4 regions of the Pseudomonas sp. 3A(2025) genome follow, and region 4 is predicted to be linked to each of the others. Evidence: predicted binding sites of a transcription regulator. Region 4 holds the regulator's gene; each other region holds the start of a gene.
What was found. The regulator FliA, encoded in region 4, starts transcription of late flagellar genes. The targets are predictions, from matches to a motif close to CTAAAGTTTNNNNNNNNNNNGCCGNTAA.
Positions count from the first base shown of each region.

Region 1: a site for FliA is predicted at 4,715-4,742, ahead of motA (flagellar motor stator protein MotA). Genes of this name have one in related genera too.
Region 2: a site for FliA is predicted at 1,766-1,793, ahead of ACYP2A_RS29530 (flagellar protein MotY). Genes of this name have one in related genera too.
Region 3: a site for FliA is predicted at 4,681-4,708, ahead of flgM (flagellar biosynthesis anti-sigma factor FlgM). Genes of this name have one in related genera too.

Region 1 covers NZ_BAAILM010000039.1:127,299-134,667, forward strand. Annotated here, with positions in the region: gene queG (tRNA epoxyqueuosine(34) reductase QueG) at 1-282, shown strand, start outside; gene ACYP2A_RS16210 (trimeric intracellular cation channel family protein) at 364-975, opposite strand; gene orn (oligoribonuclease) at 1,075-1,608, opposite strand; gene rsgA (small ribosomal subunit biogenesis GTPase RsgA) at 1,748-2,779, shown strand; gene motB (flagellar motor protein MotB) at 2,787-3,791, opposite strand; gene motA (flagellar motor stator protein MotA) at 3,795-4,646, opposite strand; gene ACYP2A_RS16235 (HDOD domain-containing protein) at 4,863-6,392, shown strand; gene ACYP2A_RS16240 (rhodanese-like domain-containing protein) at 6,490-7,305, shown strand.
Region 2 covers NZ_BAAILM010000113.1:636,385-643,753, forward strand. Annotated here, with positions in the region: partial or broken gene ACYP2A_RS29525 (argininosuccinate synthase) at 1-622, opposite strand, end outside; gene ACYP2A_RS29530 (flagellar protein MotY) at 731-1,708, opposite strand; gene pyrC (dihydroorotase) at 1,858-2,904, shown strand; gene rnt (ribonuclease T) at 2,901-3,575, shown strand; gene ACYP2A_RS29545 (bacterioferritin-associated ferredoxin) at 3,744-3,962, shown strand; gene bfr (bacterioferritin) at 4,163-4,633, shown strand; gene grxD (Grx4 family monothiol glutaredoxin) at 4,752-5,078, opposite strand; gene ACYP2A_RS29560 (hypothetical protein) at 5,165-5,470, opposite strand; gene argF (ornithine carbamoyltransferase) at 5,917-6,834, shown strand; gene ACYP2A_RS29570 (ABC transporter ATP-binding protein) at 6,831-7,369, shown strand, end outside.
Region 3 covers NZ_BAAILM010000088.1:65,802-73,170, forward strand. Annotated here, with positions in the region: gene ACYP2A_RS23145 (sensor histidine kinase) at 1-9, shown strand, start outside; gene ACYP2A_RS23150 (glutamine synthetase family protein) at 262-1,503, shown strand; gene ACYP2A_RS23155 (MFS transporter) at 1,587-2,951, shown strand; gene ACYP2A_RS23160 (flagellar brake protein) at 2,992-3,738, opposite strand; gene ACYP2A_RS23165 (flagella synthesis protein FlgN) at 3,821-4,288, opposite strand; gene flgM (flagellar biosynthesis anti-sigma factor FlgM) at 4,334-4,642, opposite strand; gene flgA (flagellar basal body P-ring formation chaperone FlgA) at 4,814-5,572, opposite strand; gene ACYP2A_RS23180 (chemotaxis protein CheV) at 5,652-6,584, shown strand; gene cheR (protein-glutamate O-methyltransferase CheR) at 6,629-7,369, shown strand, end outside.
Region 4 covers NZ_BAAILM010000030.1:49,266-56,634, forward strand. Annotated here, with positions in the region: partial or broken gene ACYP2A_RS11070 (chemotaxis protein CheA) at 1-551, opposite strand, end outside; gene ACYP2A_RS11075 (protein phosphatase CheZ) at 583-1,368, opposite strand; gene ACYP2A_RS11080 (chemotaxis response regulator CheY) at 1,388-1,762, opposite strand; gene fliA (RNA polymerase sigma factor FliA) at 1,980-2,720, opposite strand; gene fleN (flagellar synthesis regulator FleN) at 2,717-3,553, opposite strand; gene flhF (flagellar biosynthesis protein FlhF) at 3,669-5,000, opposite strand; gene flhA (flagellar biosynthesis protein FlhA) at 5,012-7,135, opposite strand; gene flhB (flagellar biosynthesis protein FlhB) at 7,335-7,369, opposite strand, start outside.

The DNA.
Region 1 (7,369 bases), on a different contig from region 4:
CCCACCGAACAAAGCGACTTCCAGCCGCGCCACAACCTCGACAACGCAGGCCTGGCCGAGCTGTTCATGTGGGACGAAGAACGCTTTCTGTCCAGCACTGAAGGCTCCCCGCTGCGCCGCGCCGGTTACGAACGCTGGCTGCGCAACCTCGCCGTCGGCCTGGGCAACGCCCCCTCGACCATCAGCGTACTGCAAGCGCTTGAAGCGCGCCGCGACTACCCCTCGGAAATGGTCAGAGAACACGTCGAATGGGCTATCGGGCAGCACGCTGCCCGCACGTAGGACCGACTTTAGTCGGGAAGCAGGCACCGCATAACGGCTTTCCCGGCTAAAGCCGGTCCTACGGGCATTCCAATCACCGTTTTAGTGATCGTCGTTGTAAACGAACTTGGGCATTTCCCATTTGAAGCGGATGGCCAGTAACCGCAGCAGCAACCCGCCCGACAGAGTGATCAGAATCGCCTGCTCGTTCGGCACGTTGAAGTAGCCACACAACAAAAAGCACCACGCCGCCAGAAACGAGACGCTGGCGTACAGCTCGCGGCGGAAGATCAGCGGGATGTCGTTACAGAAGATGTCGCGCAGGATGCCGCCGAACACACCCGTGATCACACCGCACACCGAGGCGATCAACATGCCGTGGCCGGCTTCCAGCGCCGTCATGCAGCCGATCAGGGTGAACGCCACCAGCCCCAGAGCGTCGAGCACCAGAAACAGCGAGCGCAAATGACGCATCAACGGCGCGATAAAGATCGTCACCAGTGCCGCCACACTGGTCAGCACCAGGTATTCAGGGTGCTTGACCCAGGTCAGCGGGTAATGGCCAATCAGCACGTCGCGCACCGAACCACCGCCAAGCGCGGTGACGCAGGCGATCAGCACCACGCCAAACCAGTCCATGCCACGGCGCCCGGCCGACAATGCGCCGGTCATGGCCTCGGCAGTGATGGCAATCAGGTAAAGCATCAACAACATGGCGGCAGCCCCGGCGACAAAGGCGCGCAGTCTACCCAGCCGCCCGGCGCACTGAAAGGGTGCAACGAGGTTTATTCGTTGCCCCTGTGAACCCAGTCGTTACTTGATGAAGTTTTCGCGATAGAAACGCAGTTCTGCGATGGATTCGCGAATGTCGTCCAGTGCCAGATGGGTGCTGCCTTTCTTGAATTTCAGCTCCGGCGACCAGCGCGCGGCCAGTTCCTTGAGCGTCGAGACATCGAGATTGCGGTAATGGAAGTAGTTTTCCAGGCCTTTCATGTGCCGATACAGAAAGCGGCGGTCCTGGCAGATGCTGTTGCCGCAGATCGGCGAGCTGCGCTCTGGCACCCATTGTTTGATGAAGTCCAGAGTCAGGGCTTCCGCTTCAGCGTTACTGATAGTGCTCTCGCGCACCCGCTGGGTCAGGCCGGAACCGCCGTGCTGACGGGTGTTCCACTCGTCCATGCCGGCGAGGATTTCATCGCTCTGATGGATGGCGATCACCGGCCCTTCGGCCAGGGTATTGAGCTCGCTGTCGGTAATGATGGTCGCCATCTCGATGATGACGTCGTGATCAGGATCCAGACCGGTCATTTCCAGGTCGATCCAGATCAGGTTGCTCTTGCTCTGCATGTTTGGGCTCCTCAGCGTAGGCGCGCAGTTTAGCCTAGCCCGGCGTGCTAGTATCGGCCCTTGCATCCCAAGCTGTTCATTTTTGCGGGCCGGTCGCTGCCAGACGGCGTGGCCTGGACCTCACACATCGGAAGTCCCCATGGCCAAACGCCAACTCAATCGCCGCCAGAACTGGCGTATCGAAAAGATCCAGGGCGAGCGCGCCGCTCGCGCCGCCAAACGCGAATCCCAGGCAGTCGAAATCCTTGAAGGTGGCGATCTGGGCCCTGAACAGGTCGGCCTGGTGATTGCCCACTTCGGCGTCCAGGTCGAGGTCGAAGCCCAGGAAGGCGAGCAGAAGGGTCAGACCTACCGCTGCCACTTGCGCGCCAACCTGCCAGCGCTGGTCACCGGCGACCAGGTGGTATGGCGGGCCGGCAACCAGGGTATCGGCGTCATCGTGGCGCAACTGCCACGCAGCACCGAGCTGTGCCGGCCGGATTCGCGCGGCCAGCTCAAGCCGGTAGCAGCCAACGTCGACCTGATCGTGATCGTCTTTGCGCCAATGCCCGAGCCGCACGCCAACCTGATCGACCGTTATCTGGTGGCTGCCGAACATGCCGGCATCCACCCGCTGCTGCTGCTCAACAAGGCCGACCTGATCAACGAGCAGAACGCCGTTGCCCTCAATGAAATGTTGTCGGTGTATCGCGGCCTGGGCTATCCGGTGCTGGAAGTCTCCGCCCATCAAGGCGACGGCATGCAGCAACTCGAAGAGCGCCTGAACGGACAAGTCAGTGTGTTTGTCGGCCAATCCGGGGTGGGCAAATCGTCGCTGGTCAACAGCCTGCTGCCGGACGTCGGCACCCGTGTCGGGCCGCTGTCGGAGTTTTCCGGGCAAGGTACCCACACCACGACCACCGCACGGCTGTTCCATTTCCCCAATGGCGGCGAGCTGATCGACTCACCGGGCATCCGCGAATTCGGCCTGGTGCACGTGAGTCGTCATGACGTGGAAGCCGGCTTTATCGAGTTCAACAACCTGATCGGCACTTGCCGCTTCCGCGACTGCAAGCACGACCGCGAACCTGGCTGCGCGCTGCTCAAGGGACTTGAAGAGGGCCGTATTTCAGCCCAGCGCATGCACAGCTACCGCTCGATCCTGGCCAGCTTGCCGCAGGATGAATACTGATCGGCGCTTACTGACCCGGCGCCCGTACGTTGCCTTGCTCGAACAGGTTCAGCCGCTGGCGAACCTCGTGCGGTAGAGCACCGGCCTGCGGGTCGACCGCCCCCCGGGTCGATGCGCCCGGCGGTGCTGGCGTTGCCGGGGTGCTGGCAGGCGCAGTACCGGTGCCCTGATCACCATCGATAAGCCGCTGGGCCTTTTTGGTCAGTACCACGATGTCGATGCGCCGGTTGATCGGGTTCAGCGGCTTGTCACGATCGTACAGCGCCGACGAGGCATACCCCACCACCCGCGCCACTTGCGACTCGGGGTAGCTGCCCGCCACCAGCGCACGGCGTGCGGCGTTGGCACGACTGGCCGAGAGTTCCCAGTTGCCGAACTCACCGCTACCGGCAAACGGCTTGGCATCGGTGTGGCCGCTGACACTGATCTTGTTCGGCACATCCTTGATGGTGTCGGCCAGGGCCAGCAGAATATCTTCGAAATAAGGCTTGAGCCGCGCACTGCCGGAGTCGAACATCGGCCGGTTGTCGGCATCGACAATCTGGATACGCAAGCCGTCCTGAGTGATTTCGAGCAGAATCTGGTCCTTGAATTTCTGCAGTTGCGGGCTTTCTTCGACCTTGTTCTGCAGCTCTTGCAGCAGCATTTCAAGACGTTCTTTCTCGACCTGATCAGCCTTGGCCTCGGCATCGTCCGCTTCGATCGGCACAGTGTCCGGGCTTGGCGTGCTCTTGATCTCAGGGTTCAGCGAGCGGTCCGGCGCCATTTCCGGCGAACCGCCCAAGTCGATCACATACGGCGAGCCGCTGTCGCTAAAGCCCACCGGGTCCTTGAAGTAGCCGGCAATCGCGACCAACTCTTCAGGGGTGGCGGCCGACATCAGCCACAGCACCAGAAAGAACGCCATCATTGCCGTTGCAAAGTCGGCGAAGGCGATTTTCCAGGCGCCGCCGTGGTGTCCACCGCCGAAGCGTTTGACCCGTTTGACGATTATCGGCTGATTATTTTCCATGGCTTAGCGACCACGTACGGCTTGTTCCAGCTCGGTGAAGCTGGGGCGGTGTGCCGGGTACAGAACCTTGCGGCCGAACTCGACGGCCAGTGAAGGCGGCATGCCGGAAGCGGAAGCGACCAGCGATGCCTTGATGCATTCGTAGACGTTCATCTCTTCCTTGGCATCGTGTGCCAAAGAGGTGGCCAGCGGGCCGAAGAAGCCGTATGCCGCCAGAATACCGAAGAAGGTACCGACCAGTGCCGCACCCACGTGCTGACCGATCGCGGCCTTGTCGCCGGAGCCCAGCGAGGCCATGGTCACCACGATCCCCAGTACCGCTGCCACGATACCGAAGCCGGGCATGCCGTCGGCGATACCGGTCACGGCATGGGAGGGATGCTCAAGCTCCTCTTTCATGCTCAGCAGTTCCATGTCGAACAGGCCTTCGAGCTCGTGCGGCGCCATGTTGCCGGACGACATGATGCGCAGGTAATCGCAGATGTACGCGGTCATGCGCTCATCCTTGAGTACGCCGGGGTACTTGGCGAAGATCGGGCTGGACGCCGGCTCTTCGATGTCGCCTTCGATGGCCATCATGCCTTCACGACGGCTTTTATTGAGAATTTCGTAGATCAGCCCCAGCACTTCGAGGTAGTAGGCATGGGTAAAGCGCGTACTGAACATCTTCAGCGACTTTTTGAACACATGCATGGTCATATGACCCGGGTTGGCCTGCAAGAAGGCACCCAGTGCCGCGCCCCCGATAATCAGGACCTCGAATGGCTGGAACAACGCCATGATCTGACCGTGGGACAGCACGTATCCGCTGAGAACGCTCGCGAAAACGACAATAATGCCGATGATTTTAGCCATAGGTAAAAAATACTTGTTCAGTCGGATTCAGGGATATGTGCGGTGCAACGATGAAACTGCTGTTCTACTTATCGGCCTCACTGAGCCAGACTGTAGTCTGATCGCGTGAAAAACCTGTTTCGTCATTGACTCAGGGTGTAACAATACATGACATCGCAAGGTCTGAATAAGCGTAACCCATCACTGACAGACTATTAGCCGCACAGGCCGCCCCGTATGCCGACAACGCCACACTTCCCACGCCCACGAACGCTCGATGCCTGGGTCAAGCAACTGGATGGCCTTGCGCTGCCGATCCCGCAGCACAACCACGCACATGTGCGCTCTGCGCTGACCGACAGCCGCCGCTCGTTGCGCGAGATCGCCGACATGATGCACGAGAGCCCGGCACTGGTGCTCAGCGTCCTGCGCGAAGCCAACCAGCACACCCATGGCCTGGCCGAACAGGCCGAGAGCCTGGAGGTGGCGCTCAATCGTCTGGGGCTGGCGCGCACCGAAGTGCTGCTCAATCGTCTGCCGGCAAAACCGGCCGATGAGATCCCCAAGGCCTATCGACAACTGATCCTCATCAGCCAGCACGCCACCCAGCAGGCCAGCGGCCTGTTTGCCAGCCGCCTGGCGCGCCTGTGGCAGGACATTCATCTGGGCAGCCTGTTGTTTCTCGCGCCGCTGTGGCCGATGGCGCTGGCGCACCCCAAGCTGCTCGAAGAGTGGGAACTGCGGGTGATCCACAAGGGTGAGTCGAGCCGTAGCGTCGAACAGGAACTGTTCGGCATCAAGCTGCTCGACCTGTGCCTGGCACTGGCCGACACCTGGCGTTTGCCGCTGTGGGTTACCCGTGGCTATACCGTGCTGATCAAGGAGCGTCGCGAATGGGTCAAGGCCCTGCGCATCGCTCGCGAGAACGAAGAACCGTTGCAGCAGCAACGCAACATGGACGCCAACCCGATCCTGCAACGCTGGTTCAACCAGCCGGCCAACACCGTGCTGATGGGCAACGGCCTGGCACTGGCCGCCCAGCAGGCCTGGAACAGCCCGCACTGCCTGCGCTGGGAGTTGCTCAGCAGCCTGTATCTGCAGCAGCCACTGGCCGATGTCCAGCAACAGGTGCACCAGAATGCCGCCAGCAGTGCACGCCAGCATGCGAGCAAGGATTTGTGGCACCCGGCCGAGTCTCTGCTGTGGCCATGGGATTTCAGGCGTATCGCCAATAACCACGAGCCAACGCCGCCGCCTTCGGCCGACGCATTGCAACGCTGGCGCAAGCTGTGTGCAGAACTTCTGGTCGAGCCCAGCCCGTTCAATAACGCCATGCACCTGACCACTCTGGCCCGCGATGCGCTGGTGGCCTGCGGCATGCAGCGGGTCATGCTGTTGATGCCCGACAAGACCGCCAGCCTGCTGCGCGTGCACCAGTTGGCCGGGATGAGCAACGACAACGCCACCTTGCAGTTCCCGCTCAAGGACAGCAAGGTGCTGGCCCGCCTGCTCGGCCAGCCGACGCAATTGCGCCTAACCCCTGCCAACCATGCACAGTTTGCCGCGCTGTTGCCGCCGGTGTTCAAGGCCTTGTTCAAAGGCCAGCACCTGCTGATTCGCTCGCTGAGTTGCAACGGCAAGGTGCTGATGCTGGCCATCGCAGACCAGGGCGGCAGCCCGCTGTCGGAGATTTCCGTGCAGGCCTTTGCCAAAACCGCGCAATGCATCGAGCGGGCATTGGTCAATTTCGTTCAGGTCAAGTCCTGACGCGGACAGGGTTATCGACTTAAGGACTCCCTACAGACACTTTTCAGCGCTGCCTTGGGCTACAATTTGCGCCTTTGCTCATCAAGGGAGGCTGGAAATGTCCGTGTTCAACGACTTGCCGCTGGTCATCGAGCCCAGCGACCTGCAGGCACGCCTGACGGCGCCGGAACTGATTCTCGTCGACCTGACCAATCAGGCGCGCTATGACGCCGGACATATCCCCGGTGCCCGCTTCGTCGAGCCCAAGCGCACCCAGCTGGGTCAACCGCCAGCCCCCGGGCTGGCCCCGAGCCAGACCGACCTGGAGCGCCTGTTCGGCGAACTGGGCCATCGCAGCGATGCGGTCTACGTAGTCTACGACGATGAAGGCGGCGGCTGGTCCGGACGTTTTATCTGGTTGCTCGACGTCATCGGCCACAGCCGCTACCACTACCTCAATGGCGGTGTTCTGGCGTGGGCCGAAGACGGCCTGGCCTTGTCCACCGACACCCCGGCGGCGGGCACGACGCCGGTGAGCCTGGAACTGCACGAGCAACCCACCGCCACCCGTGAATACCTGCAAAGCCGCCTGGGCGCCGATGACCTGGCGATCTGGGATGCCCGCGCACCGGAGGAGTTTTCCGGGGCAAAGGTGCTGTCGGCAAAAGGCGGGCACATTCCTGGCGCGGTCAATTTCGAATGGACCGACGGCATGGACAAGGCACGCCAGCTGCGCATCCGCCAGGACCTGCGCCAGGCGCTGGAAGAGCTGGGCATTACCCCGGACAAGGAAGTGATCACCCACTGCCAGAGCCATCGCCGCTCCGGCTTCACCTATCTGGCCGCCAAGGCGCTGGGCTACCCGCGGGTCAAGGCTTACGCCGGCTCCTGGAGCGAATGGGGCAATCACCCCGACACCCCGGTCGAACAATAAACCGGCAGCCTGCGCCCGTTGCGCGCAGGCTTCCATCACAGGCTTCCATCAAGAGGTTAGGAAC
Region 2 (7,369 bases), on a different contig from region 4:
AGCGCCACATGTCTTCTTCGTGCTCGGTCCAGGTGTCTTCCAGTACACCGCCCTCGTAAGAGATGTGCAGCAGGTTGGCATCCATGGAGTACGGCGACTTCTTCTTGCCGTGACGCTCGATCGGGATGGCGTGCTTTTCAGCGTAATCCATCAGTTTTTCGCGCGACAGCAGGTCCCATTCGCGCCACGGCGCAATGACTTTGACGCCTGGCTTGAGCGCGTAGGCGCCCAGTTCGAAGCGCACCTGGTCGTTGCCCTTGCCGGTGGCGCCATGGGAGATCGCATCGGCGCCGGTTTCATTGGCGATTTCGATCAGGCGCTTGGCGATCAGCGGACGTGCGATGGAAGTACCCAGCAGGTACTCGCCTTCGTAGACGGTGTTGGCGCGGAACATCGGGAAGACGAAATCGCGCACGAACTCTTCGCGCAGATCGTCGATGTAGATTTCTTTGACGCCCATGGCCTGCGCCTTGGCGCGTGCAGGCTCCACCTCTTCACCTTGCCCCAGGTCAGCGGTGAACGTCACCACCTCGCAGTTATAGGTATCTTGCAGCCACTTCAGGATCACCGAAGTATCGAGGCCACCCGAATACGCCAGAACGACCTTGTTTACGTCCGCCATGCCATCACTCCACCGGGTTGTACGGAAAACCGTCGAGTCTACCGTTCAAACCGGCAGATTTACAGTGGCGCGACAGCGAGTGATCACCAGGCGACAGGCCTCGTCTGCTCAGGAGGCCTTGCCTGGCGTACTTGTGACAGGCGCTGCGGGTGCCGGCAGACTCGCTGCCGGAGCGACCGGTGGTGCCTCTGTCGGTGCCCCGGGCATAGAGGCCGGCGCTGCGTGCTCTGGGGGCGCAACGCGGTCCAGTTGCACATTCACGCGACGGTTGCGCGCACGGTTGGCATTGTTGGTGTTGGCGGCCAGCGGGTAGCGTTCGCCATGAAAGCGCAGCGTGATCTGCTCTTCGGGCACACCATTGGCCTTGAGATAGTCCATGACCGCCAGGGCCCGGCGCCGCGACAGATCGCGGTTGGTCAGGCGATTGCCGCTGTTGTCGGAATGGCCGTCCAGCTCGATATGGTTAACCGTCGGGTCGGCCTTGATATACGCAAGCATGTTGTCCAGCCGCGCCCTGGCCTTGGCATCGAGTTCAATGCCGCCGCCCGGAAAGCCCACCTCGGCCTGCTTGATCTGATCGAAGTTCATCGGCAGCAGTTTGGCCGTACAGGCCTGATACTCGCCAAAAGCTTCACGAAACCTGGCCGGCAACAGACGTACTTCCATTGTGCCGCCACCATCGCGGGCAAAATGACGAATCACCGGACTGCGGCCTTCGAGCAAACCGGAAATCAGACGGCCGGCTTGCGCCTGGGTGGTATTGAATGGAATTTCACCGTTGCTGACCCGCACCGACCCCAGATTGATGTCGCCGCGCCCTGGCTGCCACGGCGCAGCGGCCGCCAGCAGCGTCGCCGAGCCGTTGCCCAGCGTGTTATAGGAAGCCTTCAGACGGAAAGTCGCCTGCTCGCCGGCGCGGCGCACGAACTCTCCGGCACCCAGGTCGGTGATCGGCTGGCTCAGACGGCACTCGAACTGATCGCCGTCGACCTTCCACTCGATGCTTTCCAGGCGCGTCTGGAAATTGACCGCTGCGGCCGGAAGGCTGACGACAAGGCTGAGCAAGGCTAGATATCGCTGGCGCACGGGAGGCTCCACCTGAAAAATTGGCGGCAAAACAGAAAATGCCGACCTGATTGCTTGCTATCGGTAACTTCCTACAAAACTTGATAGCGAGTGCCTGAGACTGTCTTTTCCGGTAGCATTCCGCGAGTTCGAACCGCCTGGAATCCCCAATGTCCGACCGCCTGACCCTATTGCGTCCCGACGACTGGCACATCCATCTCCGTGACGGAGCTGTGTTGCCTCATACCGTCGCCGACGCTGCGCGCACCTTTGGCCGCGCAATCATCATGCCCAACCTGGTGCCTCCGGTACGCAACGCGCAACAGGCCGATGCCTACCGCCAGCGCATCCTTGCGGCGCGACCTGCCGGCAGCCGCTTCGAACCCTTGATGGTGCTGTACCTCACCGACCAGACCACCGCCGAAGACGTACGTATCGCCAAGGCCAGTGGCTTTGTGCATGCTGCCAAGCTGTACCCGGCCGGTGCGACCACCAACTCCGACTCCGGCGTCACCAGCCTCGACAAGATCTACCCGGCGCTTGAAGCCATGGCCGAAGTTGGCCTGCTGCTGTTGGTGCACGGCGAGGTCACGCGTGGCGAAGTCGACGTATTCGACCGCGAAAAGATCTTCATCGACGAGCATCTGCGCCGCGTCGTCGAGCGCTTCCCGACCCTGAAAGTGGTGTTCGAACACATCACCACAGGCGACGCCGTACAGTTCGTCAACGAGGCATCCGCCAACGTGGCGGCGACCATTACCGCGCATCACTTGCTGTACAACCGCAATCACATGCTGGTGGGTGGTATTCGTCCGCACTTCTATTGCCTGCCAATCCTCAAGCGCAACACGCATCAGGTGGCATTGCTTGATGCCGCCACCGGTGGCAGCAACAAGTTCTTCCTGGGCACCGATTCGGCGCCGCATGCCCAGCATGCCAAGGAAGCGGCGTGTGGCTGTGCCGGCTGCTACACCGCCTATGCCGCCATCGAGCTGTATGCCGAGGCGTTCGAGCAGCGCAATGCGCTGGACAAACTCGAAGGCTTTGCCAGCCTGCATGGTCCGGCTTTTTACGGTTTGCCTGCCAACCAGGACACCATCACTTTGATTCGCGACGAATGGACAGCGCCTGCCAGCCTGCCGTTTGGCGAACTGAACGTTATACCGCTACGCGCCGGTGAAAAACTGCGCTGGCGTGTTCTGGAGGAAAACGCGTGAGTGACGATCATCTCGACGACGATCTCGACATCCACCACGGTGGCGGCGGTTCGCGCCACCCGATGGCCGCGCGCTTTCGCGGCTATCTGCCCGTTGTGATCGATGTTGAAACCGGCGGTTTCAATTCGGCCACCGATGCCCTGCTCGAAATCGCAGCCGTGACCATCGGCATGGATGAAAAAGGCTTCGTGTACCCCGACCATACCTACTTCTTCCGTGTGGAGCCTTTCGAAGGCGCCAACATCGAAGCGGCAGCGCTGGAGTTCACCGGGATCAAGCTCGATCATCCGCTGCGCATGGCTGTCAGCGAAGAAACCGCGCTGACCGACATCTTCCGTGGCGTGCGCAAGGCGATCAAGGCCAATGGCTGCAAGCGTGCTGTGCTGGTCGGCCACAACGCCAGCTTCGACCTGGGCTTTCTGAACGCCGCCGTGGCGCGCCTGGACATGAAGCGCAACCCGTTTCATCCGTTCTCCAGCTTCGACACCGCAACGCTGGCCGGCCTGGCTTATGGTCAGACCGTGCTTGCGAAGGCCTGTAACGCTGCTGGCATGGACTTCGACGGTCGCGAGGCCCACTCGGCCCGCTACGACACTGAAAAGACCGCAGAGCTGTTCTGCGGCATCGTCAACCGCTGGAAAGACATGGGCGGCTGGCGCGATTACGACTAAGCCCGCTTGCGCACCTGCACCGCGCAGGTGCGCTTTGGGTGACACGGTTATTGCAACACCGCACCACTCATCGGGCTGGCTGAATCCGCTTCAAAACAATTTTGACAAGCATTCTCATTATCATTAGTCTCGTCGGCAACTAGCAATGCACAGCGACGGTTCAAGCTTATGTATGTTTGTCTCTGCCAAGGTGTTACTGACGGTCAGATCCGGGATGCGATTCTCGAAGGCTGCTGCAGTTACCGCGACGTTCGCCAGACACTCGGTGTAGCCACTCAGTGCGGCAAATGCGCCTGCCTTGCCAAACAGGTCGTGCGTGAAACCTTGACCGAACTGCAAACCAGCCAGGCGTCGCTGGCTTATCCTGCAGAATTTTCTGCCGCATAAAAGACCCTGTTTTATCGAACCGGACCCAGTGTCCGGTTTTTTTATGCCTGCAATTCAATTACTTAGCGTCAAGATGCAGAACTCAAACATTCTTATTCAGATTTAAATTCACTTATTATTCAATAACTTAGGTTTGACAGCCGTTTAGTGCCGGCTCAAACTCGCTGCCTATAGACATTAGCCTGCGGCAGGAACACAACATGAAAGGCGACATTACAGTCATCCAGCACCTCAACAAGATCCTCGGCAACGAGCTGGTCGCCATCAATCAGTACTTCCTGCATGCACGTATGTACGACGACTGGGGCCTGACCAAAATCGGTGCCCACGAGTACCGTGAATCCATTCAGGCGATGAAAGACGCCGACAAAGTCATCAAGCGCATTCTGTTTCTCGAAGGCCTGCCCAACCTTCAGGACCTGGGCAAGATCCTGATCGGCGAGCACACCAAAGAAATGCTTGAGTGCGACCTGCGCATCGAGCACAAAGGCCTGGCCGATCTGAAAGCCGCCATTGCACACTTTGAAACCGTTGGCGATTTCGGTAGCCGCGAACTGCTCGAAGATATCCTGGAATCTCAGGAAGAGCATATCGACTGGCTGGAGACTCAACTGGGTCTGATCGTCAAAGTCAGCATCGAGAACTACCTGCAGTCGCAGATGGACAGCTGATACCGCTAGCGGTTATCGGTTGCACAATGCAGAAAGCCCCGCTCTGTTGTCAGAGGCGGGGCTTTCTTTTGTCTGCTTGCCTGTGCCGGCCGGGTTCAGACCCGGCGGGTCACTTGCATCAGGCCTTGGCTTGCTCTACAGCCTGCTTGACCAGGGTCTGCAACTCACCGTTTGCGTGCATTTCAACGATGATGTCGCTGCCGCCGACCAGTTCGCCGCCTACCCACAGTTGCGGGAAAGTCGGCCAGTTGGCGTACTTGGGCAGGTTGGCGCGAATTTCCGGGTTCTGCAGAATGTCGACGTAGGCGAATTTCTCACCGCAGGCCATCAATGCCTGAGAAGCCTTGGCAGAAAAACCGCACTGTGGCGCGTTCGGAGCGCCTTTCATGTAAAGCAGGATTGTGTTGTTGGCAATCTGCTCTTTGATCGTTTCGATGATATCCATGAAGCACCTCGGCTGAACTTTCCGACTCAGATGTCGGCACGGTGGCGCATTGTAACGGAAAGCCGAGCCTGACGCTCACACCGTCTTCAACCGATATCGGATGCCGAACCGATTGGCGTGACCTTGCGCTGCATCTGGATCTCGGTCACGGTTTCGATCTGTTCCTGGGCCACCGGCACGCCGGTCAGTTCGCCGATCAGACGCCAGTGCTCATCGAGGCCTGCGCTGATGGTTGCCATGCGATCGATCATCCTGCGTCCCGAAGCCCGGGTGACTTCATCCTCACTGCGCAGCAACTCAAAAGACATGGAGGTCATCGAGGCCGTCAGATGCGTAAGGGTGCGGGCCGTCAGCCCCAGAAGCTCCGTTAATTGACGCTCTTTTGAGTTCATGCCGAAAAACCTCCTGTAGATCTGTAAGCTTTATAACTCAGGGTTGATACTAAAGATACAAACGACTTCGTCGCACGTGATGCGCATCGCATCAGCGACCTGGCAGGTGCAAACGGGCAGTGCCCGCCCCAGCCGCTTTGTTGCAAATATTGCAAAGCAATCGGGGGGCAGTGTACAAATGCTCTCTTGCCCAACTGAACAACGGACGGAATGTCTCCCCTACCCGGTCAATGCCCCGCTTGTGGCCATGATGGGTCACCAATCCAGCAAAATACTCCCAACCCCCTGTAAATCAACGGCGCCGTTGTGTTGCTGCGACAATTTTTTATACCATCGCGCCTTCCCTATTCGTCGTTCAATCGGCTTTCGCTGCAGGTCACGACCGTTTTCCCGATATATAACCGGTTATGAACACCTGCGGTCTGTTGCAAAAAAGGTAATCAATAATGAGCGCCAGGCACTTTCTCTCGATGATGGATTACACCCCGGACGAACTGCTGGGCTTGATCCGTCGTGGCGTAGAGCTCAAAGACCTGCGAAATCGCGACGTACTTTTCGAACCCTTGAAGAATCGTGTCCTGGGCATGATCTTCGAGAAATCTTCGACACGTACCCGTCTTTCCTTTGAAGCCGGCATGATCCAGTTGGGTGGTCAGGCCATTTTTCTGTCCCATCGCGACACTCAACTGGGACGCGGCGAACCCATTGCCGACAGCGCCAAGGTCATGTCACGCATGCTCGACGCCGTCATGATCCGTACCTACGCGCACAACAATCTGGTCGAGTTTGCCGCCAATTCGCGCGTACCGGTCATCAATGGCCTGTCGGACGACCTGCATCCTTGCCAGTTATTGGCCGACATGCAGACCTTCCTGGAGCACCGTGGCTCGATCAAGGGCAAGACCGTGGCCTGGATCGGTGACGGCAACAACATGTGCAACAGCTATATAGAAGCAGCGATTCAGTTCGACTTCCAGTTGCGGGTCGCCTGCCCCTCCGGCTACGAGCCCAACCCCGAGTTTCTGGCACTGGCCGGCGACCGGGTCACCGTGACCCGCGACCCCAAAGAGGCAGTGGCCGGCGCGCACCTGGTCAGCACCGACGTCTGGACCTCCATGGGCCAGGAGGACGAAACCGCACGGCGCCTGGCGCTGTTCGCGCCTTATCAGGTCAACCGCGCCCTGCTCGACCTCGCCGCCGAAGATGTGCTGTTCATGCATTGCCTGCCTGCCCACCGTGGCGAAGAAATCAGTGAAGACGTACTCGACGATCCGCGCGCTGTGGCGTGGGATCAGGCTGAAAACCGTTTGCATGCGCAGAAGGCTCTGCTGGAGTTTCTGATCGCACCAATCCGCCAGCCATGAGCCAGCCCTTGCTGCTGAACCTGCGCAATCTGGCATGCGGCTATCAGGACCAACGTGTGGTGCAGGACCTGAACCTGCACCTTAACGTGGGCGATATCGGTTGCCTGCTGGGCTCCTCGGGCTGCGGCAAGACCACCACGCTGCGCGCCATAGCAGGTTTCGAGCCGGTACACGCCGGCGAGATCAGCCTGGGTGGCGAGGTTATCTCCCGCCCAGGCTTTACCCTGGCCCCGGAAAAGCGCCGCATCGGCATGGTGTTTCAGGACTACGCGCTGTTTCCGCACCTGAGCGTTGCACAAAATATCGGCTTTGGTATTCGTCGCCATCCGCGTCTCGATCAGGTCATCGCTGAGTTGCTGGAACTGGTCAACCTCACAGGGCTGGGCAAACGCTACCCGCATGAGCTGTCCGGCGGCCAGCAACAGCGTGTCGCCCTGGCCCGTGCGCTGGCGCCCGAGCCGCAACTGCTGTTGCTCGACGAGCCGTTTTCCAACCTCGATGTCGAGCTGCGCAAACGCCTCAGCCATGAGGTGCG
Region 3 (7,369 bases), on a different contig from region 4:
CTGCCCTGAGACGGTCGGCGCTGACAAGGGGGCGTCGCTCCTGGACAGCTATAGCGTTTAACCCCGCGCAATTGCATGGCAGTGCTTGAAATCCTCACGGCCCGCTGTCTATGGTGTACGCCTTGCCGCCGGGCGGACTGAATAGCGAAGGATCGAAGGATGGCCTGCAATGAGCGCCCTGTCATGACACATGTGCTGGATGGGGTGGAGGAGGTTGAGTGCGTCACGCCGGATCTCAATGGCGTGCCGCGAGGCAAGGTGATGACCGCCGAAGGCTTCCTGGCCGGGCGGCGTCTGCAAATGGCCCGTGGCGTGCTGTTGCAGTGCGTGATGGGCGGTTACCCGGCGGCGCGCTTTTACGGCAGCGACGACGGCGATCTGGCACTGGTGGCTGACCCCCGGCAGGTTTACCGGCTGCCCTGGAGCGACACGCCACGGGCCCTGGCCATTTGTGCTGCCGACGAACTCGACGGCCAGCCTTGTGGCCTGTCGACCCGGGCGCTGCTCAGGTCGGTGCTGGCGCGTTATGCCGAGCGCGGTCTGGCGCCGGTGGTGGCCACCGAACTCGAATTCTATGTGTTTGCCCACAACCCCGATCCACAGCAGCCGTTCATGCCGCCCGTGGGGCTGGATGGGCGCCGCGAGCAGGGCTTTTCGGCGTTCAGTGTCAGCTCCAGTAACGGTTTGCGGTCGTTCTTTGCCGAAGTGCGGACGTGCATGGCGGCCTTGGGGTTGCCCATTGACACGGTGATGCACGAGATGGGCGTCAGCCAGTTCGAGATCAACCTGCTGCACGGCGATGCGCTGCTGCTGGCCGACCAGACGTTTCTGTTCAAGCATCTGCTCAAGGAAGTGGGGCTCAAGCACGGGTTGACAGTGGTGTGCATGGCCAAGCCGTTGGCGCAGGCAGCGGGCAGTTCGATGCACATTCATCAGAGCGTGGTGGATTCGGTGTCGGGGCGCAATGTGTTCAACGATGCCGATGGTCAGCCAACGGCGGCGTTCCGGCATTTTATCGGCGGTCAGCAGGCGTGCCTGGCGGAGTTCACCGCCTTGTTTGCGCCGAACGTGAACGCCTACCAGCGGCTGTTTCATCCTTATGCCTCGCCCAACAATGCCTGCTGGTCGCATGACAATCGTGCCGCCGGCCTGCGCATTCCGGCCAGTGTGCCCGAAGCGCGGCGGGTCGAAAATCGCCTGCCGGGCGCCGATGCCAATCCCTATCTTGCGATTGCCGCCAGCCTGGCGGCCGGCCTGTATGGCATCGAGCAGGCGCTTGAGCCGACAGCCGCCGTACAAGGCGAAATAGAGGTGCCCGAACACCTGACGTTGCCCGACACCCTGCAGTCGGCCTTGCGCCGCCTTGCGCGCAGTACACGGGCGCGGGAACTGTTCGGCCAGACCTTCATCGAAGGCTTCATCGCCAGCAAGACTCTGGAACTGACCAGTTTTCTGGATGAAATAACGCCCTGGGAGCGACGGGTGCTGGGTAGCCAGATCTGATTGTGAATCCTGCCATTGCCGGCAGGACCCTGATGTTCGACCACGCCCGTGCGGGCGACTCTTTATAGACAGTCGGGAATACCATGCGCCAAATCTGGAAGTCTTTTCGAGCGCTTTACTTCGCCTCATTGATGATGCTGATCGGCTCCGGTCTGCTGAGCACTTATCTGGCCTTGCGCCTGGCTGCCGATCAGGTCGACAGCCTGTGGGTCGGTTCGTTGATGGCCGCCAACTACTTTGGTCTGGTGCTGGGTGGCAAGATCGGCCACCGCCTGATTGGTCGCGTGGGGCATATCCGTGCCTACGCCACCTGCGCCGGTATCGTCGGCGCGGCGGTGCTGGGCCATGGCATGACCGACTGGCTGCCGGCCTGGCTGGGCCTGCGGATGATCGTGGGCCTGGGCATGATGTGTCAGTACATGGTCATCGAAAGCTGGCTCAACGAGCAGGCCAGTGCCAAGCAGCGCGGCATGGTCTTCAGCGGCTACATGATTGCCTCGTACCTGGGGCTGGTGCTTGGCCAGTTGATTCTGGTCGTGCATCCGCAGTTGGGGCCAGAGCTGTTGATGCTGGTCGCCATGTGCTTTGCGCTGTGTCTGGTGCCGGTGGCCATGACCCGCAGCATTCACCCGGCGCCGATGCGTCCGGCGCCGCTGGAACCGCTGTTTTTCATGAAGAGGGTGCCGCAGTCGTTGACCACGGTACTGGGCGCCGGTTTAAGCCTGGGCGCTTTCTACGGCCTGGCGCCGGTGTATGCGGCCAGTCACGGGTTGTCTACCGAGCAGGTCGGCCTGTTCATGGGCTGCTGCATCATGGCCGGTTTTGTTGTGCAGTGGCCGTTGGGCCTGCTGTCGGACCGTTACGACCGTTCGCAATTGATCCGCGTATTTGCAGGTTTGCTGGCGCTGGCCAGCTTGCCGCTGGTGGTGCTGAACGGGGTGCCGGTAGAGGTGTTGTTTGTCATCGGCTTTATTGCCGCCCTGATGCAGTTCAGCCTTTATCCGCTGGCAGTGGCCTTTGCCAACGACCATGTCGAGGCCGATCATCGGGTATCACTGACGGCCATGTTGCTGATGACCTATGGCATTGGCGCCAGTATCGGGCCATTGCTGGCCGGGGTATTCATGCAGGCGTTTGGCGGCAACATGCTGTACGCCTTCATCTGCGTCACGGCAGGAGTACTGGTGTTGCTGATCCGTCCTAAGGCGGTCACGCGGCTGCACGAGGTCGAGAACGCACCGCTGCAACACGTTGCCATGCCCGACAGTATGGCCAGCTCACCGCTGGTAGTGGCGCTCGATCCGCGGGTCGACGAGCAGATGGTTCAGGATCAGATGCAGACCACGGTTGAGCCGGCGCCAGAAGCTGCGCCGGTGACCGAGCCTGAAAAGGCTGAAGACAAGGACAAGGATGAAATGCTGGATAAACCGTATGGCGGGTGCCCGTAGGGCGGGCAGGGCGCGCCGTGTCATGCACGGCGCGTTTCGATCAGAAGTCGTCGTCTTTGTCGAAGCGACGGGCTTCGCGCTGCAACTGGTAGACGAAGCGTTCGACCTGGCGCTGTACCAGGCCGCTGACGTTATGGAAGCGTACGCCAGCAAAGGTAGTGTTGAAGCGCTCTTCGAAATGCAGGTAGCGCAACTCGACCGCTGATGTCAGGGCGCCGAACGGCAGTCTGGCGACGAAGCGGTCATAGACCTGGCCCAGTTGCACGCGCTCGGAAATATCGCCGTCGAAGCGCAGTTTGCAACCGGTGGCCGAGATGTCCAGCAGTTTGCCGGTGATCGGGAACTTGAGCTTGTCGCCGTCCAGATCGACATCGACCAGTTGCGACAGCTTGAGGGCGGCGCGGAAGGCATTGCGACGCTGGTGATAGACCACCTCGGTGGGCATCGGGCCGCGATAGAGGCGCTGGCCAGGGTTGTCGATGATGTTCATGGCTGCGTTGGATTCCCAGGCGATACGCACGCCATCGTGGAACCCTTCGACGCGGAACGCCTCGCCGCTGCTCAGGAAGCGTTCGCCATCGCGCGGGATCATTTCGTCCAGTTCGATAAGGTTGCTTTCGCGGTCGACTTTAACCAGATAGCTTTGAAAGCGCTGGGAACGCTCATGGAAAGTGATGATCAGGGGATCGTGGTTTTCCATGAGTAACCGCAGGTTGGCGGCAATTTCCAAAGGCGTATCGAGAACCTTCGGGGGTTGCGGAGCATCATCCGCGGCTAAGCCATTCACTTTTAAGTCTCTCCAGGCAAAATGCTACGGCAACGCAGTGATAGACATTCTGCCATCATGTGAAGCGGCTTGAAACAGCAAGTTAAGCCTGGCTGAGAGGGCGCGGCTTGGCTCTGCCTGCCGTCGAGCCTCGGCTGTCGTAGAGCGAGGGTGTCTCGCCGCCGTTCAGAATGCGCAATTGATGAGCGGTTGTCATCTGCTGCAATTGAATCAGTTTGCCGTTTTGCTCGTTGAGCGCCTGGCATTCGGCAATGAGGGTCGCCAGTTCGTCGCCGGCTTCAAGCAGCTGTGGACCTACCGATGACTGCTCGGCCAGCGTTGCCAGACCCTGGCGATTGGTCGGCAGTCCGAGACTGGCAAGCACCTGGCTACGTCTGCGGCCATGTTGCTCAAGCTGAATCACCAGCGCTTGTTTCTGCGCCAGAATCCGCTCCATCTCGCTCATGTCCCTGCCGTGCAGCACAACCGACTCGTTATGCAGCAACTCGAGCAGTTGGCGGGTCGGGGTCATGTCGTCGGTGATCATCTGCAGCAAAGTAGTGTCTTGCATCGCATGCTCTGGTTTTTCAAGCGTCCAGAAAATCCCGCGCGATACTTAGCGCGCGGCTTCGAAGCCGAGCAGCTTACTGGCTACACGGTTGCTGTCGACCACATAACTGCCGTCTGCGATCGCCTGCTTGAGCTCGGCAACCCGCGCGCTGTTGACGGTCGGCAGATCAGCCAGCTTGTCGGTGATCTTCTGCAACTGTTGAGCCTCACTGCTCAGGTGTACGGATTCACCGGCATTCTTGATGTCGGCGGTAGCAGGCAAGCTGTCGGTCTTGCTGGCTTCCTTGGCGCCGCCGGTGCGCGAAGTGCTACCAACGGACTGTGAGTTACTAAGTCGACTGAAATCGATGGGCATGATTGAAAAACCTCTGGGTGTTTTGGACGCTTGCCTTGTTTTCGGCCACCCAATGAAAAACTTTAGGCGCAATGTGTCAAAGCCTGGGCGACAGGCATTGCGCGCCCGGATATGCGCTGCAGTCTAGGAAAAACCAGCGGCGCGCACCAGCTTCAATCGATGAAAATGCCGTTACATGGCGACTTCCACTTGCCCCGGGCCTGTCACGTTGGCCTTGATCACCCGCTTGGAGTTGAGATTTCGTACACGTATCTGTTCGTTGAGACCGCCGTCGGACAGTGCCTCGCCCGGCATCCGCACCGCAAGGCTGGGGCTGCGTGCGACGATCACCACGTGATCGCCTTTACGGACCATCGCCGGTTGTTCCATGAAGGTTGGCGACAGTACCTGATCGACGACCGCTGGTCGGACAAGTTTCTGCCCGATAGCCAGGTCCGTTGATGGCAAAAAGCCCATGCCCAGGGTGCCGATATCCCGCTCGCGCACGGCAATATCGTCTTCGGTGATGACGGTGTCGCGCTTGAGCGGCCGTGTGGCAATCACCACGTTGCGAAACAGTTGTACCTGCGCCGGCACATAGACGGTCCAGGGGTTTGAGCCTTCGCAGCGCACCTTTACCGTGACCCTGCCCACCGGGCGCGGGCTTTCCAGCGTGGCTGTCAAATCCTTGTCGCAAAATGCCATGCGCATCCGTGGGTCAAGTTGCCGGACCTGGATCTGGTGACGACCTTCGATCTGGCTGCTCGCCAAATACTCTTGTACGGTGTACTCAAGAAACCCCTCGGTGACGCCGATAAGCTGTTCAGGCAGTGTGAAATTCTCGGCGCGACCGGGAGTTGCAGTGCAAAAAAGGCACAGCATGACGATTGCGCCCAGCCAGTGGCGGGTTTCTAATGCGGCGTGTCGAAAAATTGTCGTCTTGTCATTCATGACGTATAAAAAGCAAGGCTCGTGCCGCTTGCCGTATCCGGTATGTGGCGGTCGATGGTTGAGGTAAGGGGGGCAGGGCATGGCAGGTGTAATGGATTCGGTGAACCAGCGCACGCAGCTGGTTGGTCAGAATCGCCTGGAGCTGTTGCTGTTTCGCCTGCAAGGCAAGCAGCTCTACGGGATTAACGTATTCAAGGTCAAAGAAGTACTGCAATGCCCGAAACTCACCATCATGCCCAAATCGAGCAGGATCGTGCGTGGTGTGGCCAATATTCGTGGTGGCACCATTCCGATTCTGGATCTGGCGATGGCCACCGGTTCTACCGGGATGATTGCGCTGGAAAACACCTTCGTCATCATCACTGAGTACAACACCAAGGTTCAGGGTTTTCTGGTGCATTCGGTCGAACGCATCGTCAACATGAACTGGGAGGAGATCCATCCACCACCCAAGGGTACCGGTCGCGATCACTACCTGACGGCAGTGACGCGGGTCGACAACCAGTTGGTGGAAATTATCGACGTCGAGAAGATTCTGGCGGAGGTGGCGCCGATTGCCGAAGCGGTGTCGGTCGGTGTGGTCGATGAAGAAACGCATCACAAGGCCGTTTCGCTGCGGGTATTGACCGTTGATGACTCTTCGGTGGCGCGCAAGCAGGTCAGTCGTTGCCTGGAAACGGTCGGTGTCGAAGTGGTCGCTCTGAATGATGGTCGTCAGGCGCTGGATTACCTGCTGGCGATGATCGCCGAAGGCAAAAAGCCCGAGGAAGAATTCCTCATGATGATCTCCGACATTGAAATGCCGGAGATGGATGGCTATACCTTGACAGCAGCCATACGCAATGACCCGCGGATGAACAAGCTGCACATTACCTTGCACACCTCGTTGTCGGGGGTGTTCAACCAGGCGATGGTCAAGAAGGTCGGTGCCGATGATTTTCTCGCAAAATTCCGGCCTGACGATCTGGCGGCGCGCGTCGTTGCCCGGATCAAGGCAGCAGACCATACCTAGGGTGGTAAGCCCTGGTCGTTCACATGATTTGAGAGGCGGTACCTTTGTCTACGGGTAATTTGGATTTTGAACAGTTCCGGGTCTTTCTGGAAAAAGCCTGTGGCATCCTGCTGGGTGAAAACAAGCAGTATCTGGTGTCCAGCCGCCTCAACAAGCTGATGGAACAGCAGGGCATCAAGAGCCTGGGCGAGTTGGTGTCGCGTATTCAATCCCAGCCGCGCAGTGGTTTGCGCGAGCAGGTGGTCGATGCGATGACGACCAACGAAACCTTGTGGTTTCGCGATACCTACCCCTTTGAGGTGCTGAAAAACAAGGTGCTGCCCGAGCAGATCAAGGCCAGCCCAGGACAGCGTCTGCGCATCTGGTCGGCGGCCTGTTCGTCCGGCCAGGAGCCGTATTCGCTGTCGATGTCGATCGATGAGTTCGAGCGCAGCAATCCGGGGCAGCTCAAGACCGGCGTGCAAATCGTTGCGACCGACCTGTCGAGCCTGATGCTCAATAATTGCAAGACCGGCGAGTACGACAGCCTGGCCATCGGTCGCGGCTTGTCGCCGGAACGCTTGCAGCGCTATTTCGACACCAAGGCGCCCGGTCGCTGGGCGGTCAAGGCGCCGATCAAGAGCCGTGTCGAGTTCCGCTCGTTCAATCTGCTCGACAGCTATGCCAGCCTTGGCAAGTTCGACATCGTGTTTTGTCGCAACGTGCTGATCTACTTCTCCGCCGAGGTGAAGAAAGACATCCTGCTGCGCATTCACAGCGTGCTCAAGCCGGGCGGCTACCTGTTT
Region 4 (7,369 bases):
GCAGCCACCGCATCGGACTTGGCACCATGCAGCGAATCGAGCAGGCGCTCGAACTCGTCGTCAGTGATTTCATCGTCTGGCGCCGGTGCTTCAGGCTCTGCAACGGCGGCCACGGGCGCAGCAGCCACAGGTTCCGGCGCAGCAGGCGCCTCGTCGGCAGCCTGCGGGTCGGCCAGACGTGCCAGTGCCGCCAGCAATTCGGGGGTGGCAGGCGTAACGTCGCTACGCTCGCGCACCTGGCCGAACATGCTGTTGACGGTGTCCAGTGCCTCGAGGACCACGTCCATCAATTCAGAGTCTACGCGCCGCTCACCCTTGCGCAGGATGTCGAACACGTTCTCGGCAATGTGGCAGCACTCCACCAGCTCATGCAGCTGGAGGAAGCCGGCGCCCCCTTTAACAGTGTGAAAACCGCGAAAAATTGCGTTGAGCAAGTCTGCGTCATCGGGTCGACTTTCAAGCTCGACCAGCTGTTCGGACAATTGCTCGAGAATCTCGCCGGCCTCTACCAGAAAATCCTGAAGGATCTCTTCATCGGCGCCGAAGCTCATGGGGGTGCTCCCTAAAATTAACCGTCAAGACCTAGAAGCCGAGGCTCGATAACAAGTCGTCCACATCATCCTGACCGGAAACGACATCTTCCCGTTTATCGGCATGAATTTGCGGACCTTCACCTTGGGCGAGATTTTTTTTCGGATTATTTTCCGCCAACAGTGCTTCACGATCATGTTCGATGCCGGCAAAGCGATCGACATGGCTGGCCATCAACACCAGCTTGAGCAAATTGCTCTCAACCTCCGTGACCAGTTGCGTGACACGCTTGATCACTTGACCGGTCAGGTCCTGGTAGTCCTGAGCAAGCAGAATATCGTTGAGGTTGGTCGCCACGCTGTGGCTTTCCTTTTCGGTTCGAGAAAGAAAGCTCTCAACGCGCTTGGCCAGCTCGCGAAACTCTGCGGCACCGATCTCGCGGCGCATCAGACGCCCCCAATCGGCACTCAAGGTCTTGGCATCGTCGCTGAGGCTGTTCATCAACGGCGTGCTTTGCTCCACCAGGTCCATGGTGCGGTTGGCCGCACCTTCGGTCAGGCGCACAACATACGACAAGCGCTCGGTGGCGTCCGTGATCTGCGACACCTCTTCGGCTTGCGGCATATGCGGATCGATCTGGAAGTTGACGATCGCACTGTGCAATTCGCGCGTCAGCTTGCCCACTTCCTGATACAGGCCGCGGTCGCGGGTCTGGTTGAGCTCATGGATCAATTGCACTGCATCGCCGAACTTGCCTTTTTCAAGGCTGGCGACGAGCTCATGCGCATGTCTCTTCAGGGTCGACTCGAAGTCACCCAGTGAATCGTTGTTGTCCATAGCGCCCTCGCGGCATGCATCAGCTATTGACGCGCTCGAAGATCTTTTCGATCTTTTCTTGCAGTACCTGGGCGGTGAAAGGCTTTACCACATAGCCATTAACACCGGCCTGGGCTGCCTCGATGATCTGCTCGCGCTTGGCCTCGGCGGTCACCATCAATACCGGGATGTTCTTCAGACGTTCGTCCTGGCGCACCTGACGCAACAGGTCGATGCCGGACATGCCGGGCATGTTCCAGTCGGTGACCAGAAAATCGAAACCGCCGCTTTGCAGCATCGGCAGCGCGGTCAGGCCATCATCGGCTTCCGAGGTGTTGGTGAACCCCAGATCACGCAACAGGTTTTTTATGATCCGCCGCATCGTTGAGAAATCATCAACGATGAGGATTTTCATGTTCTTGTCCAATTCGACCTCCAAGCAGTCCTGAACGAGCCCGGCTCCCGGACCCGCTGTTCACTCAATACTGGCACAGCACATTACTGACCGTTTGCAGCCTTCACATACCGGGCACATGGACACGGCCAAAGCGCCTGAAACAGCTCCCCCAAGGGTTTGCTGACAGGCTCCTGCCTTGTCTGGGTACTCGACACATGACGCCTTGCACAGCCGGTCAGCGCGCGCGCCACTCCCCCAAACGCCCTCGCAAACGCGCGGCGCACTGGCTGTGTAACTGGCTAACCCGTGATTCGCTGACCCCCAGGACCTCACCGATCTCCTTGAGGTTCAGCTCTTCGTCATAATACAGCGCCAACACCAGACGCTCACGCTCCGGCAGATTGGCGATGGCATCGGCCAGCGCGGCCTGGAAGCGCTCGTCTTCAAGGTCCCGCGACGGCTCCAGCGAAGCGCTGGCGCCATCCTCGTGCAACCCGTCATGCTCGCCGTCCTGCAAAAGGTCGTCGAAGCTGAACAGGCGGCTGCCCAAGGTGTCGTTCAAGATAGCGTAATAATCATCCAGACTTAACTGGAGTTCGGCAGCAATCTCATGATCTTTAGCGTCGCGGCCGGTTTTTGCTTCGATGCTGCGGATCGCGTCACTGACCATACGGGTATTTCGGTGCACCGAACGCGGCGCCCAGTCACCTTTGCGCACCTCGTCGAGCATCGCGCCGCGAATGCGAATACCGGCATAAGTCTCGAAACTGGCGCCTTTGCTCGAATCGTATTTGGTCGACACTTCCAGCAGGCCGATCATACCGGCCTGGATCAGATCTTCCACCTGCACACTGGCGGGCAACCGTGCCAGCAGGTGATAGGCAATACGCTTGACCAACGGCGCATAGCGCTCGATCAGTTCGTACTGCGAATTCCTGGAAGCCTTGCTGTACATCTGATAACCGCTGGCTGTCATTGAACAGGTCCCGCTGCGCTGGTCTGGTGAACAAGCCGTTCGACGAAGAACTCAAGGTGCCCGCGCGGGTTGGCCGGCAGAGGCCAGGTATCGACCTTCTGGGCAATGGCCTTGAACGCCAGAGCGCACTTGGAACGCGGGAATGCTTCGTAGACGGCGCGCTGTTTCTGCACGGCCTTGCGTACGCACTCATCATAGGGAACGGCGCCGACGTACTGCAGAGCCACATCAAGGAAACGGTCGGTAACCTTGGTCAGTTTGGCAAACAGGTTGCGTCCTTCCTGGGGGCTTTGGGCCATATTGGCCAAAACCCGAAAGCGGTTCATGCCGTAATCGCGATTGAGCAGTTTGATCAGGGCATAGGCATCGGTGATCGAGGTCGGTTCGTCGCACACCACCAGCAGCACTTCCTGCGCTGCGCGCACGAAACTGACCACCGATTCGCCAATGCCGGCCGCGGTGTCGATGACCAGTACATCGAGGTTGTCGCCAATCTCGCTGAACGCCTGGATCAGGCCGGCATGCTGGGCAGGCGCCAGATGCACCATGCTCTGGGTACCGGAGGCGGCCGGCACGATGCGCACACCGCCAGGACCCTGCAACAGCACATCGCGCAGCTCGCAGCGGCCTTCGATGACATCGGCCAGGGTGTGCTTGGGAGTCAGGCCCAGCAGGACATCGACATTGGCCAGGCCAAGGTCGGCATCGAGCAGCATGACGCGTCGCCCAAGCTCGGCCAGCGCCAGTGAGAGATTCACTGACACGTTGGTCTTGCCGACGCCACCTTTGCCGCCGGTCACGGCGATAACCTGTACGGGATGCATGCTGCCCATGTTATTTCATTACCTTGTCATGCGTAGACCGAAACCACATTACGGACTGCACGTTCGCGGACGAACAATGCCTGGCAGACCAGAGATGCAGGGACTTTCCAATCGTTTCCATCAATTACCCCACCTGCTTGCCAGGGGTGTGATACAGGTCGGCGAACATATCGGCCATGGCCTCTTCGCTCGGCTCATCCTGCATCTGCACACTGACTGCCCGGCTCACCAACTGGTGACGACGCGGCAAATGCAGATCATCAGGAATACGTGGCCCATCGGTCAGATAGGCCACGGGCAATTCGTGACTGATTGCAAGACTCAGCACTTCGCCAAGGCTTGCGGTTTCATCCAGCTTGGTCAGGATGCAGCCGGCCAGGCCACAGCGCTTGTAGCTGTGATAGGCCGCCGTCAGCACCTGCTTCTGGCTGGTAGTGCCCAGCACCAGGTAGTTACGTGAACGAATCCCGCGCCCGGCCAGGCTTTCCAGTTGCAGGCGCAGCGCCGGGTCGCTGGCTTGCAGGCCGGCGGTGTCGATCAGCACGACGCGCTTGCGAATCAACGGTTCCAGTGCCTGGGCCAGCGACTGGCCCGGGTCGACGTGGGTGACCGGTACATTGAGAATCCGCCCCAGGGTCTTGAGCTGTTCCTGGGCGCCAATGCGAAAACTGTCCATGCTCACCAGTGCGATGTTCTGCGCGCCGTACTTGAGCACATAACGCGCCGCCAGCTTGGCCAGGGTGGTGGTCTTGCCCATGCCGGCAGGGCCGACCATGGCAATGACACCGCCCTCTTCCAGCGGCTCGATTTCCGGCACGCTGATCATCCGCGCCAGGTACGCCAGCAGCATGCGCCAGGCCTGCTTGGGGTCTTCGATGTCCGGGATCATGCCCAGCAGGTCGCGCGACAGCGGACCCGACAGGCCGATACGCTGCAAGCGGCGCCACAGGTTGGCCTGCTGCGGGCGACTGCCCTGCATCTGGTTCCAGGCCAGCGAGCCGAGCTGCACTTCGAGCAGCTCGCGCAGGCCGTTGAGTTCCGAGCACATCGATTCGAACACCCGCTGGCCGATTGCGGCTTCGCTGGCGGTCGACAATGGCGGTGGCGCAGCGGGCCGTGGCGGCTCTTCAAGCGTCGGTTCGATGTGCGTGTCGGCGGCGCTGAGCGGCAGGCCGGAGAACAGCTGAAGGTTGTTGTTCGCATCGGTGTCGGTGCGATTTTCAAGTTCGGCCTGGGCCGAGACGATACGCGACTGGGTCTTGCGCAGCTCGTCTTCAAGCTCCATGTTCGGCACGCGCGGCGCCAGGGCGGACAACTTGTAGTCCAGGGCAGCAGTCAGCTCGACGCCACCGGCAATGCGCCGGTTACCGATGATGGCCGCCTCGGCGCCCAGCTCATCGCGAACCAGTTTCATGGCTTGACGCATATCGGCGGCGAAAAATCGCTTAACTTGCATGACTCACTACCTCAGCCGTTGGGCCCGACAGTCGCTACGATGGTGACTTGCTTGTTGTCAGGAATTTCCTGGTAAGCCAGAACATGCATGTTCGGTACAGCCAACCGTCCAAACCTCGACAACATGGCCCGGATGGGGCCTGCTACCAGCAGAATCACTGCCGACCCTTGCATTTCCTGACGCTGGGCGGCTTCGATCAACGAACGCTGGAGCTTCTCGGCCATGCTCGGTTCAAGAAGAACGCCTTCTTCCTGACCCTGACCGGCCTTCTGCAGACTATTGAGCAAGATTTGTTCCAACCTTGGCTCAAGTGTGATGACAGGCAGCTCGGACTCAATTCCTACAATGCTTTGAACGATGGCGCGGCTCAACGCGACACGCACTGCCGCGACCAAAGCGGCGGTATCTTGACTCCTTGACGCATTGTTAGCGATGGCCTCGGCAATCGTACGGATATCACGCACCGGTACATGCTCGGTGAGCAAGGCTTGCAGCACATTGAGCAAACCCGACAACGACAGCACACCCGGCACCAGCTCTTCAGCCAGTTTTGGTGAGCTTTTGGCCAGCAATTGCATCAACTGCTGGACTTCTTCGTGGCCGATCAGCTCATGCGAGTGCTTATAGAGGATCTGGTTGAGGTGGGTCGCCACGACCGTACTGGCATCGACCACGGTGTAGCCCAGCGACTGCGCCTGGCTGCGCTGACTGATTTCGATCCATACCGCTTCCAGACCAAAGGCCGGATCGCGGGCGCTGATACCGTTGAGCGTGCCATAGACCTGACCCGGGTTGATCGCAAGCTCGCGGTCCGGGTAAATCTCGGCCTCGGCCAGAATCACCCCCATCAGCGTCAAACGATAGGCGCTGGGCGCCAGATCGAGGTTGTCGCGAATGTGCACGGTGGGCATCAGAAAGCCCAGTTCCTGAGACAGCTTCTTGCGCACGCCCTTGATCCGCGCCAGCAATTGCCCGCCCTGGTTACGGTCGACCAGCGGAATCAGGCGATAGCCGACTTCCAGGCCAATGATGTCGACCGGCGTGACATCGTCCCAGCCCAGCTCTTTGGAGTCCTGCACGCGACCCGGCGGCGGCAGCAGGTCTTGCTGACGCTGCACCTCGGCCAATGCCACGATTTTGTTCTGCTGGTCGCGACGCCACAGCCAGTAGGCGCCGCCGGATGCGATAAGGCCCAGACCGATAAAGGCAAAGTGCGGCATACCGGGCACCAGGCCCATGACGATCATGATCGCGCCCGAAACACCCAGTGCCTTGTAGGACGTGAACATCTGGCGATTGATCATTTTGCCCATTTCTTCCGAACCGGAAGCACGGGTCACCATGATTGCAGCGGCGGTGGACAACAGCAGTGATGGCAATTGCGCCACCAAACCGTCACCGATGGCCAGCAGGGTATAAACCCGCCCGGCCTCGGCGAAGGGCATACCGTGTTGCAGCATGCCGACCAGCATGCCGCCGATGAGGTTGATGAACAGAATCAACAGGCCGGCGATGGCGTCACCGCGCACGAATTTGCTGGCACCGTCCATCGAACCATAGAACTCGGCCTCGGCGGCGACTTCGGCACGACGGACTTTGGCCTGGTTCTGATCGATCAGGCCGGCGTTGAGGTCGGCGTCGATGGCCATCTGTTTACCGGGCATCGCATCGAGGGTAAACCGCGCGCTGACCTCGGAGATCCGCCCGGCACCCTTGGTGATCACCACGAAGTTGATGATCATCAGAATCGCGAATACCACGATACCGACGACATAGTTGCCGCCGATGACCACTTCACCGAAGGCCTGGATCACCTTGCCCGCTGCGTCGTGACCGTCCTGGCCGTGGAGCATGACCACACGGGTCGAGGCCACGTTCAGTGCCAGGCGCAACAGCGTGGCCACCAGCAGGATGGTCGGGAACACCGAGAAATCCAGCGGCCGCAACGCATACACGCAAACCAGCAGGACCACGATCGACAAGGCGATGTTGAAGGTGAAGAACACATCCAGCAAAAACGGCGGGATGGGCAACATCATCATGGCCAGCAACGCCAACAGCAGCACCGGCACCGCCAGTTGACTGTGATTGCGGCCCAGATTGCGTGCGCCACTGACTAACTGAGATCGATCCACTGATGCCCCACCGCATAGACCAAAACTTTGACGCCATAAGCGTCCTGAATCGACCTACTGCAAAAAGCTGTCCAACTCAGCAAAAACAGCCTGTAGGAGCGAGCTTGCTCGCGATTGGGCGCAAAGCGGCCATAGAGATGAGACGCCACAAATTCACGACTGCTAACGCAGCCGATCGCGACCAAGGTCGCTCCTACGCCTATTCGTCGCGCTGGAGATCCGGGGGGATGCTGA